Regions from separate parts of the Exiguobacterium sp. SH5S13 genome, predicted to be linked through region 1. Evidence: riboswitches for the same ligand, from Rfam matches in the RefSeq annotation. Region 1 holds a riboswitch; the other holds the start of a gene.
The links. A riboswitch is a leader RNA that binds a small molecule or an ion and turns the genes downstream of it on or off. The one in region 1 is predicted to bind S-adenosylmethionine.

Region 1 (6,349 bases):
GGGACGGGTGATCGTTGCAATTCAGTCTCGGCCCGGACCGCGTCGACCAGTTGCGGGATGTCGGCCGGAACGAGTCCGAGCGTCTCAAGTGACGTCGGCGCGCCGATCCTGGCGAGCCACGCCTCTAAATACGGGGCGTCAGACGAGCCACGCAACCGTTCTTGGACAAGGAGGCCGAAGCCGACCTTGTCGCCATGTAAGAACGGATGGGTCGACTCGAAGCGGCTGAGCGCGTTGTGGACGGCGTGGGCGACGGCGACGCGTGTCCCGGCGTCACCGAAACCACCGACGGCACCGCCGACGGCGAGGATGTGATCGACCGCGAACCGGGTCTCTGGCCCATACGCGGTGAAACTGGACTCACTCAAGTCGAGTTCGACGAGCCGGCCGCATTGTTCGGCCAAGGCGAGACCGGTATTGACGCCGGCATCAGGCGAACTGTCGCCGCTCAAATAGCGGGCCTCGTAAAACTTGGCGACCGTGTCGATGACGCCGGCTCGGAAGTAGTCGTACGGCGAGTCCGTCACGACCCTCGCGTCGACGATGACCCGCTCGATGACGACGCGGAACACGTCGTAGCGGTCATAGGCACCCTGCTCGTCATAGATGACGCTGAGCGGTGTGAAGGCGGCACAGTTCGAGGCGAGCGTCGGGATGACGATCAGCGGGACACCTTGCCGGTAAGCGACGAGTTTCGCCGTGTCGACGAGCTTGCCCCCACCGACGGCAAGGAGGACATCCACATCCTTCAAACGGAGCCGTTCGACCTCCGCGTCCGTGCATTCGCCACGGAACAGCGATGTCGGATAGGCAGTGATCGCTGGCAGGACGCGCTTGACGACGTCAAAACCGTTCTGCCCGCGCAGCACGTGAGCACGACGGCCAGCGATCAATTCATCGAGCCGCTCGAGCGCATCATCCGCATGGTCGTACTCGAGCACGGCTTGGCGGATCATGCCCGGACCTCTTCATACGTCGCGAACAGTTTCTCGATCCGCTCGACGGCCTCGTCGATCTTCGGCTCGGCGGAGACGAGCCCGAACCGGACGTACCGCTCGCCTTCTGAGCCGAAGAAATAGCCAGGCGTCACGGCGACCCCTGCCTCGTGGAGCAGCTTATGCGAGAACGATTTGGCGTCCCCGTCCGGCACTTTCGCCCAGACGAAGAACGAGCCGCTCGGGGCCGTGATGTCCCATCCGGCCTGACGTAACCCGTCGACGAGCCGGTCGCGGCGGGCCTCATACAACCGTGACAAGTCGTCCCGGAGCGAACGCGGTGACTCGAGCGCGGCGATGGCCGCCTCTTGGATGGCCGAGAACACGCTCACATGGACGTGGTCCTGATACGTGTTGATCGCCTCGATGATGTCGCGGTTGCCGACGGCGAAAGCGACCCGCCAGCCGGACATGTTGAACGCCTTCGACATCGTATACACCTCGATGCCGATGTCTTTCGCTCCCGGCGTCTGCAGGAAGCTCGGCGGGACGTGACCGTCGAAACCGATGCTGCCGTAGGCGAAGTCGTGGACGACCATGAGGTCATGCTTATTCGCGAAACGGACCGTGTCGTCAAAGAACGCGGGCGACGCGACGGCACCGGTCGGATTGCTCGGGTAGTTCAAATACATGAGTCGCGCTCCCTGCGGATCGAGCGTCTCATAATCAGGAAGATAACCGTTCTCTTCCCGGAGGACGAGGTCGTGGACGACCGCGCCGGCGAGACGCGCCCCCGAGATGTAGTCCGGGTAGCCCGGGTTCGGGAGCAACATGCCGTCACCTGGCTCGAGCACACATTGCGGGAGCGTGATGAGTCCCGACTTGCTGCCGATCAAGATGGCCACTTCGGTCTCGGCATCGAGCGCGACGCCGTATTCGGTCTGGTAGAACGTCGCGACCGCTTGCTTCAGGCGCGTCTGTCCCCGGAACGGGCCGTATTGGTGTGTCGCCGGGTCGAGCAGGGCCGTCTGCAACGCCTCGCAGATCGGGGCTGGTGTCGGCAAGTCGGGCGTCCCTTGGCCGAGCCGGATGACGTCGCGGCCTGAACGCTCGAGTGCGGCGACTTCAGCGGCGAGTCCGACGAAATGCTGGGGTGGTAACGTTTTAAGTAACTTCGAGCGTCTGTCTGTCATGAATAGTCCTCCTATGCAAAAACACCCCTTTCCGAGGAAAGGGGTGTCGAGATACGGACGTATTCAAACAACCACCTTTCCATCTCTCAAGGTCACCTTGCTGGAATTAGCACAGTATTGAAACAATCTGTTGCTGAAGCTTCATCGGGCCAGTCCCTCCGCTTCTCTTGATAGAAAGTGTTTTTATATGCAATTGATAATTTCTGTAATATGTCATTTAGTAAACCAAACGTTACCAACCTTGTCAATCCTTATTTCAAAAATTCCTTACCGCTATTGAATCCCAGTAAAAAAACGTTCATAGTAAAAGATGAACGTTATTCTGCAAAATTTACAGCATGAGGGGATAGACCATTGGAACTAAACCGTCAATTGATATGGAAGTTAAGCGTGATCGGGCTGATTCTGCTCGTCCTATGGAAAGTCATCAGTGAGCCGGACACGATCTCTCGGGTCCTGCAATATGCGTTTCAGCTGTTGACGCCGATCATCATGGGAATCGCCATCGCGCTGCTCCTCAACACCGTCCTGTCCTACATAGAAGAACGGTTCCACTTGAAGCGCTACCAAGGCTTGTTGATCGTCTACGTCACGTTCATCGGGATCCTTGTCGTGTCAGCGGTGACGCTGTTCCCTCGCATCTATTCGAGTGTCGCGTCTCTCATCGAGGAGCTCCCGTTTTATATTCGCCAAATCGATAGCTTCCTCGGTCAACTCAACACGTATTTGAGAGAATACAACGAGACGATCGCCCAAGCCATCGACTTGAACCGGTTCGAGGAGCGGTATTCCGGATGGGTCGAGACGGCCGTCGTGTCTTCGGTCGGTTACGTGTCGAGCTTCACGATGACGTTGATCAACTTGTTGATCGGGATCGTCATCTCGATCTACTTGTTGAAAGACAAGGAAGTGTTCGCCCGGATGTTCAAACGTCTGCTGTATGCGATGTTCCCGGTCGCCTCAGCGAAGACGACGATCGACATCTTCCAAGAGATGGACTATATCTTTAAACGCTACATCATCGGAAAGTCGCTCGACTGTCTCATCATCGGCGTGATGGCCGTCATCGGGCTCTTGATCATCGGCGCGCCGTACGCGCTCTTGCTCGGTGTCATCATCGGGGTGCTGAACTTCATCCCATACGTCGGGCCGCTCTTAGGGATGATCCCGGCGTTCATCATCACCTACTTCTACGATCCGTTCACGGCCCTGCTCGTCTTGTTGTTCATCTTCTTGCTGCAACAGTTCGACGGACTCTGGCTCGGCCCGAAAATTCTCGGCGACAGCGTCGGGATCACCCCGTTCTGGGTCATCACATCGATCATCATCGGGGGGAGCCTGTTCGGCCTCGTCGGGATGTTTATCAGCGTACCCGTGACCGCGATGATTCAGGTCGTCTTGTCCCGGTTGATCGATTATCGGCTCACCCGCAAGAATTTAAATGAACTGTTATGACGCAAGTCAAAATATGTTGACACATTTCAAGAATCTGTCATACAGTTGAAATGAAGAGTAAACTTTCAGAAAGGAGGACCCGCCATGTCAGTCATGACGCAGCCACATCGTATCCAATTTCATACTGACGGGTCGGGGTCTTCCGTTTCATGAACTGAAGTCACCCGCCTGTCTTCCGAGGCGTACATAGGTTAAGTAGGGACGAGTATGCCTCCGTGCATCCTTCGTCCCTTTTATTTTGTAGAAGCAGGTGAAACGTATGATTCAATCACTCAAACGGCTCGACCGTAACATTTGGATTCGTTTCCTCGGCGAGACGATCACCGGTGTCATGATGTTCATGATCGCCCCGTTCCTCGTCCTCTATTACAGCGACAAGCTCGACAGCTACGTCCAAGTCGGTGTCATCTTGGCGACCGGACCGATCATGGCGCTCATCGGCTCGGTCGTCGGCGGACGTCTCGCCGACCTGTATGGCCGAAAGCCGGTCATGATGACCGCCATCCTCGGTGATGCGGTCGCCCTCATCGGTTTCGCTTTCGCGGAAACGTTTTGGCCGCTCCTGCTCTTGAACGCCATGCTCGGCTTGACGAACTCGTTGTTCCACCCGGCCGCGAGCGCGATGGTCGCCGACGTGACCGAGCCGGAACAGATGAACGAGGCGTTCGGTCTCTTACGGATGGGACATAATATCGGCGCGGCGTTCGGTCCCCTGCTCGGGAGTGCCGTCTTGTTCATCGACCGACAGTACATCTTCTTCACGGCAGCGTTCGTCTTCGCCTTGTACGCGCTCGTTCTCGGACGCTTCATCCGCGAGTCGCTCCCAGAGACGACCGGGCAGGACAAACCGTCGAACCGTGACGTCTTGCGCGTCTTTTACAACGACAAAGTCTTTCTCGTCTTCATCTTCGCCGGCGTCTTCATCTCGATGGGCTTCTCGCTGATCGAGAGCATGTTGCCGCTGTTCTTGAAAGAGTCGATGCCGTCGTTCACCGACCGCGAGAACCCGTTCGCCTATCTGCTCGCCTTGAACGGCATCATGGTCGTCTTGTTCCAATTCCCGATCGCCTCAAAACTCGGGCGCAAACCGTTCGGCAACGTCATGCTGGTCGGGGCGACGATTTTCGGGATCGGGATGATGTTGATCGCGGTCGTGCCGCGGCTCCTCTATACGCTCGGCACCCCGTACCTCGTCCTCGTCGGTATCCTGCTCGCCGTATACGCGTTCTATACGCTCGGCGAGATGATCATGTCGCCCGTCCAACAGACGTTCATCGCCATGATCGCCCCCGAGAACATGCGCGGTGCCTATAACGGGGCCGCCAGCATCCAATGGTTGATCGGCGGTGTGACCGCGCCGCTCATGGCCAGCCTGTTCCTCGACCAGCGTGCCGGGCACATCGCCCTCATCCTCGTCGGGGCGGCGAGTTGTCTGTCGGGTTTCATCTATTGGCGCCTCGGGAGATACGTCAGCGCGGAAGAAGCTAAACAAAAGACTGCTTAGTTCATCAATCCACCTAAACAACTTGGTTTAGGTGGATTTTAGTTTCGTTTCAAACCTGTTAAAATTTGAACTTCACTTTCATTTTTCCTTTACAAACATAATGATTCTTCTTATGATAATACGGTCAAGGAGGGATCTTTCATGGAAAGGATCGATAAACAGAAAATTGTGGACAGTGTGCCACAAAAAGGATTTTTCGGACAGCCGAAAGGCTTGTTCACGTTGTTCTTCACTGAATTTTGGGAACGTTTCTCGTACTACGGGATGCGGGCCATCCTCGTCTTCTACATGTATTACGAGGTATCGGAAGGCGGTCTCGGGCTCGACCAGAACGTCGCCTTGTCGATCATGTCCGTGTACGGCGCGCTCGTCTACATGTCAGGAGTCATCGGGGGATGGCTCGCCGACCGCGTCTTCGGGACGTCCCGGGCCGTATTTTTCGGTGGTGTGTTCATCATGCTCGGTCATATCGTCTTGTCGATCCCGGGCAGCCTCACGTTCTTGTTCATCTCGATGGGTCTCATCGTCATCGGGACCGGACTGTTGAAGCCGAACGTGTCGAGTATCGTCGGTGACCTGTACCACGAGACGGACCGTCGCCGTGACGCCGGGTTCAGTATCTTCTACATGGGGATCAACCTCGGGGCCTTCATCTCGCCTTTGATCGTCGGCGGCGTCCAAAAGAGCTACGGCTTCCATTGGGGCTTCGCCCTCGCCGCGGTCGGGATGTTCATCGGTCTCGTCGTCTTCGTCCTCACGAAAAAAGGCAACCTCGGCCTCGCCGGGTCTTACGTGCCGAACCCGTTGACGGCGTCTGAAAAGAAGAATGCGATCAAGTACACGACATTGGCCGTCATCCTCATCGGAGGATTACTGGCCATCCTGATCCCACAAGGCTTGTTCACGATCAACACGTTCATCGGACTCGTCGGTGTGTTCGGAATCGCCATCCCGACGATCTACTTCATCGTCATGTACCGGAGCCCGAAAACGACAGAAGTCGAGCGGTCACGCATCATCGCCTACATCCCGCTCTTCATCGCCTCGGTCATGTTCTGGGCGATTCAAGAACAGGGCGCGACGATTTTGGCAAGCTATGCCGATAAGCGGACCGATCTTGAATTTTTAGGGTTCACGCTGTCGCCGGCCTGGTTCCAATCACTGAATCCGTTGTTCATCATCCTGCTCGCCCCTGTGTTCGCCTGGTTATGGGTGCGGCTCGGTGATCGTGAGCCGAGCATCCCGACGAAGTTCGCTTTCGG
Region 2 (8,613 bases), on a different contig from region 1:
GAAGTGCAAAGAAGGGGTCCGGCCACCGAAAATCGGTGACCGAACCCCTCTTTTTATTGAAAAGCTTTAAAACAGGCTAGTTATGTCCCAGCCTCTTTCGTCAATAAGCGAGCGTTCCGAGTTTGACCGACGTGTAGCGGTGCAACTCGCGCACGTCGGCGATCCCGGTCTTGACCATCATATCGCGCATGAGCAGGGCGCAGACGCGGGCGTCCTCGGCGGCATCGTGGTGGATGAACGGAACGTTCAAATGCTCGGCCATCGTGTTCAACTTATGGTTCGGTAGCCCCGGATAGAGCTTGCGGGACAACTTGACGGTACAGCCGTATTCAATCGTCGGGAAAGAGAACAAGTCGTACTTGGCGATCGCTTTTCGGAGCGCGCCTATGTCGAACGCGGCGTTATGGGCCATGACGACGTCGACGGCGTTCAGAATCGGGTAGAGCTGTTCGAGCACTTCGGGTAATGCTGGGGCGTCCCAGACGTCGCTCGGGCGAATCCCGTGGACGCGAATATTGCCTTGGTCAAAGTCTTCCTCAGGATTGACGAGCCATTGGTTCGTCTCGACGACTTCACCGTCTGTCAGTAGACTCCAACCGACAGAGCAGATGCTCCGACTGTCGCGATTGGCCGTCTCGACATCGATGGCTAGAATAGAATGTGGCATAAAAGTTCCTCTCTTCTCAAAAAATCTGTACAAAAAAAGTCTAACACAAGGTTAGACGGGAAAGCGATCATGCGGCCGAGAGATGCCGGCACGCCTCGGCGCAGCGCAAGCAAGCTTCAGAGCAACGTTGGCAATGGTCGTACAAGTGACGCCCGCATTCGACGGCACACGTATCACACACTTGCGCACAGAGCGCCGCGATCGGTCTTGTGAACGCCGAGTCGGTTTCGAGCGCGTTCAAGGTGAGCGTGGCGACTTCGGCGCATTCTTTCGTCAACCGGATGCATTCCGAGACCATCAGCAGATCTTCTTCTTGTAAACATTTCGAGAAGCAATGATTGCTCGCTCGGATACAATCGATCACGGCCAAAATCGTCTCTTCGACAGCGGCTCGGTTCATTGGAAGTCCCCCTTAAGATAAATGATGTCTTACAATCATTACCCGGTTCGTGTCGACTTAAACCGAGGCGGGGACACGAAAAAAGTCGGTCCACATCAGTGGACCGACTTAAGGAATGGAGCATAGCGGGCTCGAACCGCTGACCTCCACGCTGCCAGCGTGGCGCTCTCCCAGCTGAGCTAATGCCCCGTTGGAAATTATTATATCATTCTAATAAATGATTTGGCAACAAGAAAAACGAAAGAACTTTGAAAATCATTTTTGAAGTTTATTGGGCGCTAGAGCCGGGAAGAACAGACAGAATGTTATATTAAGAAAGCAGGTGCAACATATGGAGATGATTTTGCTGGCGCTACTGCCCGCACTCATGTGGGGGAGTATCCCGCTTATCGTATCTATTGTCGGCGGCAAGCCGATTCAACAATTGGTCGGCACGACGATCGGCGCGATGGTAATGGCGACTGTCATCGAGCTCGTCTTCAAACCAGAGTTCACGACGCTCGCGATCGTGACTGGTTTCATATCGGGTGTGTTCTGGGCGCTCGGACAATACCTTCAATTCCAGTCATTCCAAATTTTGAGCGTCTCGAAAGCGATGCCAATCAGTACAGGGATGCAGCTTGTCGGGACATCACTGTTCGGGGTCATCGTCCTTGGGGACTGGAAGACGCCGACTGAACTATGGCTCGGCTTCTCGGCCCTCGTCTTGATCATCATCGGGGCCGTCATGACGTCATATCAACAACATAAAGAATCTGACAGCAGTAGTGCTTTGAAAAAAGGGCTACTCGTGCTGCTCGTTTCGAGCATCGGTTACGTGACGTACGCCGTCCTCACCAACTACTTTGAGGTCGATGGCATCACCGCCATCCTACCGCAGTCACTCGGGATGTTCATCGCCGCGCTCTTGTTCAGTCTTCGTGAAAAAGATGTGAAAAAGTTTGATCCGAAGACGTTCAAGAACATCTTCGCCGGGCTTGCCTGGGGGATCGGGAACTTCGGGTTGTTCGTCTCGAGCGGAGAAGTCGGCATCGCCACGTCGTTCGCACTGTCTCAACTGAACGTCGTCGTCGCGACACTCGGTGGCATTTACTTGCTAAAAGAAGAAAAGACGTCGAAAGAACGCGTCTTCGTGTTTATGGGGATCGGTCTGATCGTGGTCGCCGGTTTTATGTTAGGGCTCGCGAAGAGCTAAAAAAACGACGGGTATGAGGCCCGTCGTTGTCAGCTTGTCCACGTCTGGTCGATGAACTCGTCACGGCCAGATTGTTTCCGGTCCGCTTTATAGTGGGCCGGATTTTTTTTATGATAATCTTGATGATAGTCTTCGGCCGGGTAAAAGACGTCAGCCGGTAAGATTTTCGTCACAATCGGTTGTTTGAACTTTCCGCTCGCAGCGAGCGCGTCGCGGCTCTGTTCTGCTTTCACGCGTTGTTCTTCCGTATGATAGAAGATGGCGGGCGCATATTGTTGCCCGCGGTCTTGGAACTGGCCGCCGTCGTCGGTCGGGTCAGTCTGAATCCAATACAGTTCGAGCAAGCGCTCATACGCGAACTGAGACGGATCGAACGTGATCTCGACGACCTCGTAATGACCGCTCGTGCCTGTCTTGACGTCTTTATACGTCGGATTGTCGACGTGTCCGCCCGTATAGCCGGATACGATGCCTTCGATGCCTGGCTGTTCCTCGAACGGTGTCACCATGCACCAAAAACAACCGCCTGCGAATGTAGCTTTTTCCAAAATAAAATCCCCCTCATGTTCATTCCAAAAAAAGCGCCCATGTCATCGACATGAGCGTTTTGTCATATCGTCCAAGGCGATGCCTTGCTGGAAGTAGCACCTTGCCGAAGCAGGTTGCTGTGAAGTCATAGAGCCAGGTCTCTCGTTCACTCAAGATATCGATATGTAGTTGGTGACAGCATCATATCATCTGTCTCGTTTAAACGTCAACGATTTGGTGTGCGCCGAAGTTGAAATAGCGTGGCACCAACAATCAAGATAATGAGGGCGATGGACGCAGGGAATGCCCACGGCAAATCATCCCCGAACAATTGTAGAAAGAACAGGGCGAACACGGACAGTAAAACAAGGATGTAAGAGCGGGACATGGCTACCTCCAATAACGTTTCTTCTAGTGTATCAAGTTGCACATCCAATGGCGATAAAAAGAAGGGGATTCGATGCATTCAGCGAATACCGAATAACATTGCCTATAAGGAGTGAATTGGATGCAAGACTTATTTGAACTAGACATCGAGACCGCACAGTGCGGCTATAAAGAAGGGACGTTCACGGCCCGGGACGTGACGGCCTACTATTTGACACGGATCGCTAGCTTGAACGATAAACTGAAAGCGGTCATCCAAGTGAACCCGGACGCGTTGTTCGAGGCGGAGGCGGCCGACCGTGCCTACCGACGCGGAGACCGGCTGCCACTCCTCGGTATTCCCGTTTTACTCAAGGACAACATCGAGACGGCGGGACTCATGAGGACGACTGCCGGCGCCGTGGCGCTCGAGCATCACTTTGCGGGTCGTGACGCTGAACTCGTCCGCCGCCTCCGTGAGCATGGGGCGGTCATTCTCGGCAAAACCAACTTATCGGAATGGGCCAATTTTTTGACGGAGGACATGCCGAACGGATGGAGCGGGGTCGGTGGCCAGACGCTCAATCCGTATGGTGACAATCTCGACGTCGGCGGTTCGAGCTCTGGCTCGGCGGCTGCCGTTGCGGCGAACTTGACGATGCTCGCCGTCGGCAGCGAGACGAGCGGGTCGATCATCCATCCGAGCGTCCATAACGGCATCGTCGGCATCAAACCGACGGTCGGGCTCATCAGCCGGAGTGGGATCATCCCGATTTCGCGGTCGCAAGATACGGCAGGTCCGATGGCGCGGACGCTCCGCGACGCGGTGCTCGCACTAGAAGCGATGTGCGGGGAAGACGGCTCGGACCCGGCGACGACACATCTGCCGGCCGGTCCACCGTACCGGACGTGTCTCGACGAACGTCAAGCCGTCGGCATGCGCGTCGGTTTCGTGAAGACGGAACTGTCGGATGAAGAACAGACGCTCTATCAAGAAGCGCTGGCGTTACTCAAAGCGAGCGGGGTCGAGCTCGTCGAAGTCGACCTGCCGTCAAACGACGGACTTGACCAAGGCGACGTCCTCTACCATGAGTTCAAGCTCGGGATTGAGGCGTATTTGGCGACGACAGCGCTCCCATATGAAACGCTCAAGGACGTGATGGACTGGAACAAGCGTCACCCGGAAACGATCCCGCACGGACAAGTTACGTTCGAGAAAGCGAATCAGTTATCAGGGCGTTTGACCGAGTCGAGCTACCTCGAGCGACGCTTAGCCGATGTCCGGCAAGCGAAAACGGACGGCCTCGATCGTTTATTGATGGAACAAACGCTTCACGCCCTGGCGTTGCCACACGACTTGAATTACGATATGGCGGCGAAGGCAGGGCACCCGACGGTCACGATCCCATATAAGCCCAAACAGAGCGGGGCACCTTTCGGGCTGTCATTCACGGGTACGAGCTATGCGGAACGAGACCTCATCCGCATCGCCTACGCGTTCGAACGCCACGTGACGCGTCCGATCCCGCCTATGTAAGAACGTTGCACCTGTCGCTCACGTCCGCTACAATGGTACGTATGCGGATTGAAGAAAGGACAGATTACAATGAAATCATCTATATATGGGCTGACATTTGATCAGCTGTCGGACGCTTGCGTATCTTGGGGATACAGTGCCTACCACGCCAGACAAATATGGGACTCGCTTTACATCGACCGTGTCAGACGGCTCGACGAGATCGCGGTTCGTCCCGAAGTGCGCGAACAGCTTGAGGCGAACTATGCGCTGACGACACAAGAACTGTTCGTCAAACAAGAAGCGGGTGACGGCACGGTCAAATTCTTACTTAAACTGCACGACGGGCATTATATCGAAACGGTGCTCATGCGCCATAAGTATGGACGTTCCGTCTGTGTGACGACACAAGTCGGGTGCAACATCGGCTGTAGTTTCTGTGCGAGCGGCCTCTTGAAAAAAACACGCGACTTGACGGCCGGCGAGGTCGTCGAACAGATCATGACCGTCCAACACTATTTAGACGAGGTCGGTGAAGGTGACCGCGTCAGCCACATCGTCGTCATGGGAATCGGGGAGCCGTTCGATAACTTTGATAACTTGGTCGACTTCCTCCGTGTCGTCAAAGACGATCGCGGTCTCGCGATCGCTCCTCGTAAAATCAACGTCTCGACGAGTGGACTCGCCGACAAGATCTACAAGTTCGCGGACCTTGACCTGCGCATCAACTTGGCCCTCTCGCTGCACGCGCCGAACGATGCGCTGCGGACGAGAATCATGAAGATCAACCGGGCGTTCCCGCTCGATAAACTGATGCCGGCGATCCGCTACTACGTCGAGAAGACGAATAAACGGATCACGTTCGAGTACATCTTGCTCTCGAAAGTGAACGACTTGCCAGAACATGCCGAAGAACTCGCGGCGTTGATCAATGACATCAAAGACAAGTCTTACGTCAACTTGATCCCATACAACCCGGTCAACGAGCACATCCAGTACGAACGGAGTACGACCGAGGACATCATGGCGTTTTACGACGTCTTGAAAAAACGGGGCATCAATACGGGCGTGCGTCTCGAGCACGGGACCGATATCGATGCGGCATGCGGTCAATTACGCAGTAAACAAATGAACGTCGAAGGCGCCAAATAAACGAGCGCTCCGGATCGGTTTCGATTCGGAGCGTTTTTATCGTGCCCGGGCGTATAATGCGTCAGACGAGAAATATCTTTAAACATTTTTGTGAATGATGAATAGTCCTTACCCCCTCAGGGAATAGTCTTTTGATATCAAAGCAGAGAGTGGAGGCAATTCAATGGAGACAGTAAACGCTACGTTATGGATTCGAGTCAGAAACACGCTCGGGGAAGGGCCTTGCTGGGACGCTGAACTGAAGCGGTTCTACTGGGTCGATATCGAAGGGCACGCGCTCTGGTGGTACGATGAGAAAGAAGATGAATTATCTTCGTTTGATATGGGACAGCAGGTCGGGTTTGTCGTCCCTAAAGTGACCGACGGCGTGATCGTCGGATTGAAGGATGGTATCTATGAGTGGGATGAAACGTCGAAACAACTCGATAAACTCGTCGAACTTGATGACCCGGAAGGTGTCCTTCGCTTCAACGATGGGAAAGCCGACCCGTACGGTCGTGTCTTCGCCGGGACGCTCCACTTAAAAGACGAGTCTGAGCAGGCGACGTTGTTCCGCTTGAACCGCGACGGCACGACCGAGGTCATGTTGAGCGGATTGACGTTATCGAACGGGTTGACGTGGTCACCTGACCATACGTCGTTTTACCATATCGATACGCCGACCGAGACGGTTCGCAAGTTCCCGTTCGATTTGAAAACGGGCACGCTCGGGGAAGGTGAGGTCGTCATTGATTTCAAGAATGAGGACGGGTTCCCGGACGGCATGACGTCGGATGAAGACGGCTTTTTATGGATTGCCCACTTTGCAGGCGGGCGCGTCACGCGGTGGAATCCGGAGACGGGACAAAAAGTGCTTGAAGTCATCGTCCCGGCGCCGAACGTCACGTCGTGTAGTTTTATCGGGGATGACTTAAAACAATTGGCAATCACGACGGCACGGGAAGGCATGGACGACGAGGCGCTCGCCGCTCATCCGGATGCGGGTTCGGTCTTCAAGATCGATACGGACGTGAAAGGGATGCCACTTTATCGGTTTGGTCGTTAAGGAGGGAAGGCTATGGTGAAGCGATTGCTCGTGCGAGCGGGAATCGGATTGGCACTAGCGGCGGTGGCTCGGGTCGGGATTCAAAAGATATTGGACGACCGGGCCCGGAAAGAAGACCATACGTATCTTGAACCAAAGTGGGACGAGACGCCGAGTGTGGATGCCGATAAGGATGATGACGAGGTCGGATTGACGCAACTTGATTCGATTTACCGGGCCGATTGGCAAGCGAACACGTATCCTCGCTCTGAGGCAGAACGGAAAGCGTTAGAAGAATAACCGGTACGAAGAACATATCCAGAGCTTTTTCTTCGGCCGTCGAGGCCTCAGAAAAAGACAAATGGCCGCTAGATGGCGACCGTTTGCGTTGCTCGTTCGATGGCGCCCCGACTCCTGCAGGAAAGCAATCCAACGGAGACCCAGCAGCGACGCGAGTCGCGATGTGGCTCCGGGATTGCCTGCGGAAAGCATGGGCGCCGGAAGGACGAGCGATAACAATTATGTTAGTCAACAAGAAAACACGCTCCTTTTGAGCGTGTATTTTTGTTGACAACGGACGTGATCCCGTTCATTATCTAAAAAGTAATGATTACGATTTAAAGGTGGTATACATCATGAAACGAATTCCGATCACAGTCTTGTCCGGATATTTGGGAAGTGGCAAGACGACGTTGCTCAATCATATGTTGAACAATCGGGACGGTAAAAAATATGCCGTCATCGTGAACGATATGAGTGAACTGAACATCGATGAGCGATTGATTGAAGGGGCGGGCTTTTCGCGGACGGACGAGAAGTTGTTGGAGCTGTCTAACGGTTGCATCTGCTGCACGTTGCGAGAAGATTTACTCGAGGCGGTCAGCGAGATCGCGACTGACCGACAGCTCGACGGCATCATCATCGAGTCGTCAGGCATCTCAGAACCGATCCCGGTCGCGCAGACGTTTACATATGCGGATGAAGCCTTGGGTATCGACTTGACGAGCCGGGTGTATGTTGACGCGATGGTGACGGTCGTCGACGCATATCGATTTTTAAAAGATTTCAATTCGGGCGAATCGCTGCATGAACGTAAACAGGCGGTCGGCACGGATGACGTCCGGGAAGTCGTCGATCTACTCGTCGACCAAGTCGAATTTGCGGACATCATCGTCCTCAACAAGGCGGACCGGGTCACGGAAGCCGAACTGAATGAGATTGCGGGTCTGCTTCGTGCGCTAAACCCAGCAGCGAGGTTACTGACAAGCACATACGGCAACGTGAGTTTGTCTGACATTTTAAACGTGAACCTGTTCGACTTTGACCAGGCGATGCACGCCGCCGGATGGATCCAAGAGCTCGAGACAGACGACCATACCCCTGAAACCGAAGAATACGGCATCAGTTCATTCGTCTATCGCCGCCGCCGTCCGTTCCATCCCGAGCGGTTGCTCGCGTGGATCGAACAGTTCCCGGAAGAAATCGTCCGGGCCAAAGGGTTTTTATGGATCGCTTCTCGGAGCGACATCGCCTGCTTGTTCTCACAAGCGGGGTACGCGTCGACGCTCGAACACGCCGGCCGCTGGTTGGCGACACTCCCGGAAGTAGAGCGACAGCAGATGTTTGCCGCCGAACCAGAGCTCGAGACGGATTACATCGAGCCGTATGGGGATCGACAGACCGAGCTCGTGTTAATCGGTCAGCGGATGGACCGTGAGCCTGTCGAGCGTGAACTCGACCGTTGTCTGCTGTCGGATGAGGAGAT

Region 2: another riboswitch for S-adenosylmethionine. It lies ahead of msrA (peptide-methionine (S)-S-oxide reductase MsrA); the one in region 1 lies ahead of EVJ30_RS12125 (aminotransferase class I/II-fold pyridoxal phosphate-dependent enzyme).

The regions. Positions count from the first base shown of each region.
Region 1 is NZ_SJUS01000025.1:569-6,917, reverse strand. Features, by position in the region: gene EVJ30_RS12130 (iron-containing alcohol dehydrogenase) at 1-956, opposite strand, end outside; gene EVJ30_RS12125 (aminotransferase class I/II-fold pyridoxal phosphate-dependent enzyme) at 953-2,128, opposite strand; SAM riboswitch class I at 2,205-2,305, opposite strand; gene EVJ30_RS12120 (AI-2E family transporter) at 2,483-3,583, shown strand; gene EVJ30_RS12115 (MDR family MFS transporter) at 3,843-5,087, shown strand; gene EVJ30_RS12110 (peptide MFS transporter) at 5,229-6,349, shown strand, end outside.
Region 2 is NZ_SJUS01000029.1:30-8,642, forward strand. Features, by position in the region: gene EVJ30_RS13080 (3'-5' exonuclease) at 101-667, opposite strand; gene EVJ30_RS13085 (four-helix bundle copper-binding protein) at 735-1,067, opposite strand; tRNA gene EVJ30_RS13090 (tRNA-Ala) at 1,184-1,256, opposite strand; gene EVJ30_RS13095 (GRP family sugar transporter) at 1,399-2,262, shown strand; gene msrA (peptide-methionine (S)-S-oxide reductase MsrA) at 2,292-2,810, opposite strand; SAM riboswitch class I at 2,873-2,972, opposite strand; gene EVJ30_RS15310 (hypothetical protein) at 3,017-3,178, opposite strand; gene EVJ30_RS13105 (amidase family protein) at 3,299-4,693, shown strand; gene rlmN (dual-specificity RNA methyltransferase RlmN) at 4,763-5,824, shown strand; gene EVJ30_RS13115 (SMP-30/gluconolactonase/LRE family protein) at 5,988-6,869, shown strand; gene EVJ30_RS13120 (hypothetical protein) at 6,882-7,148, shown strand; gene EVJ30_RS13125 (GTP-binding protein) at 7,484-8,613, shown strand, end outside.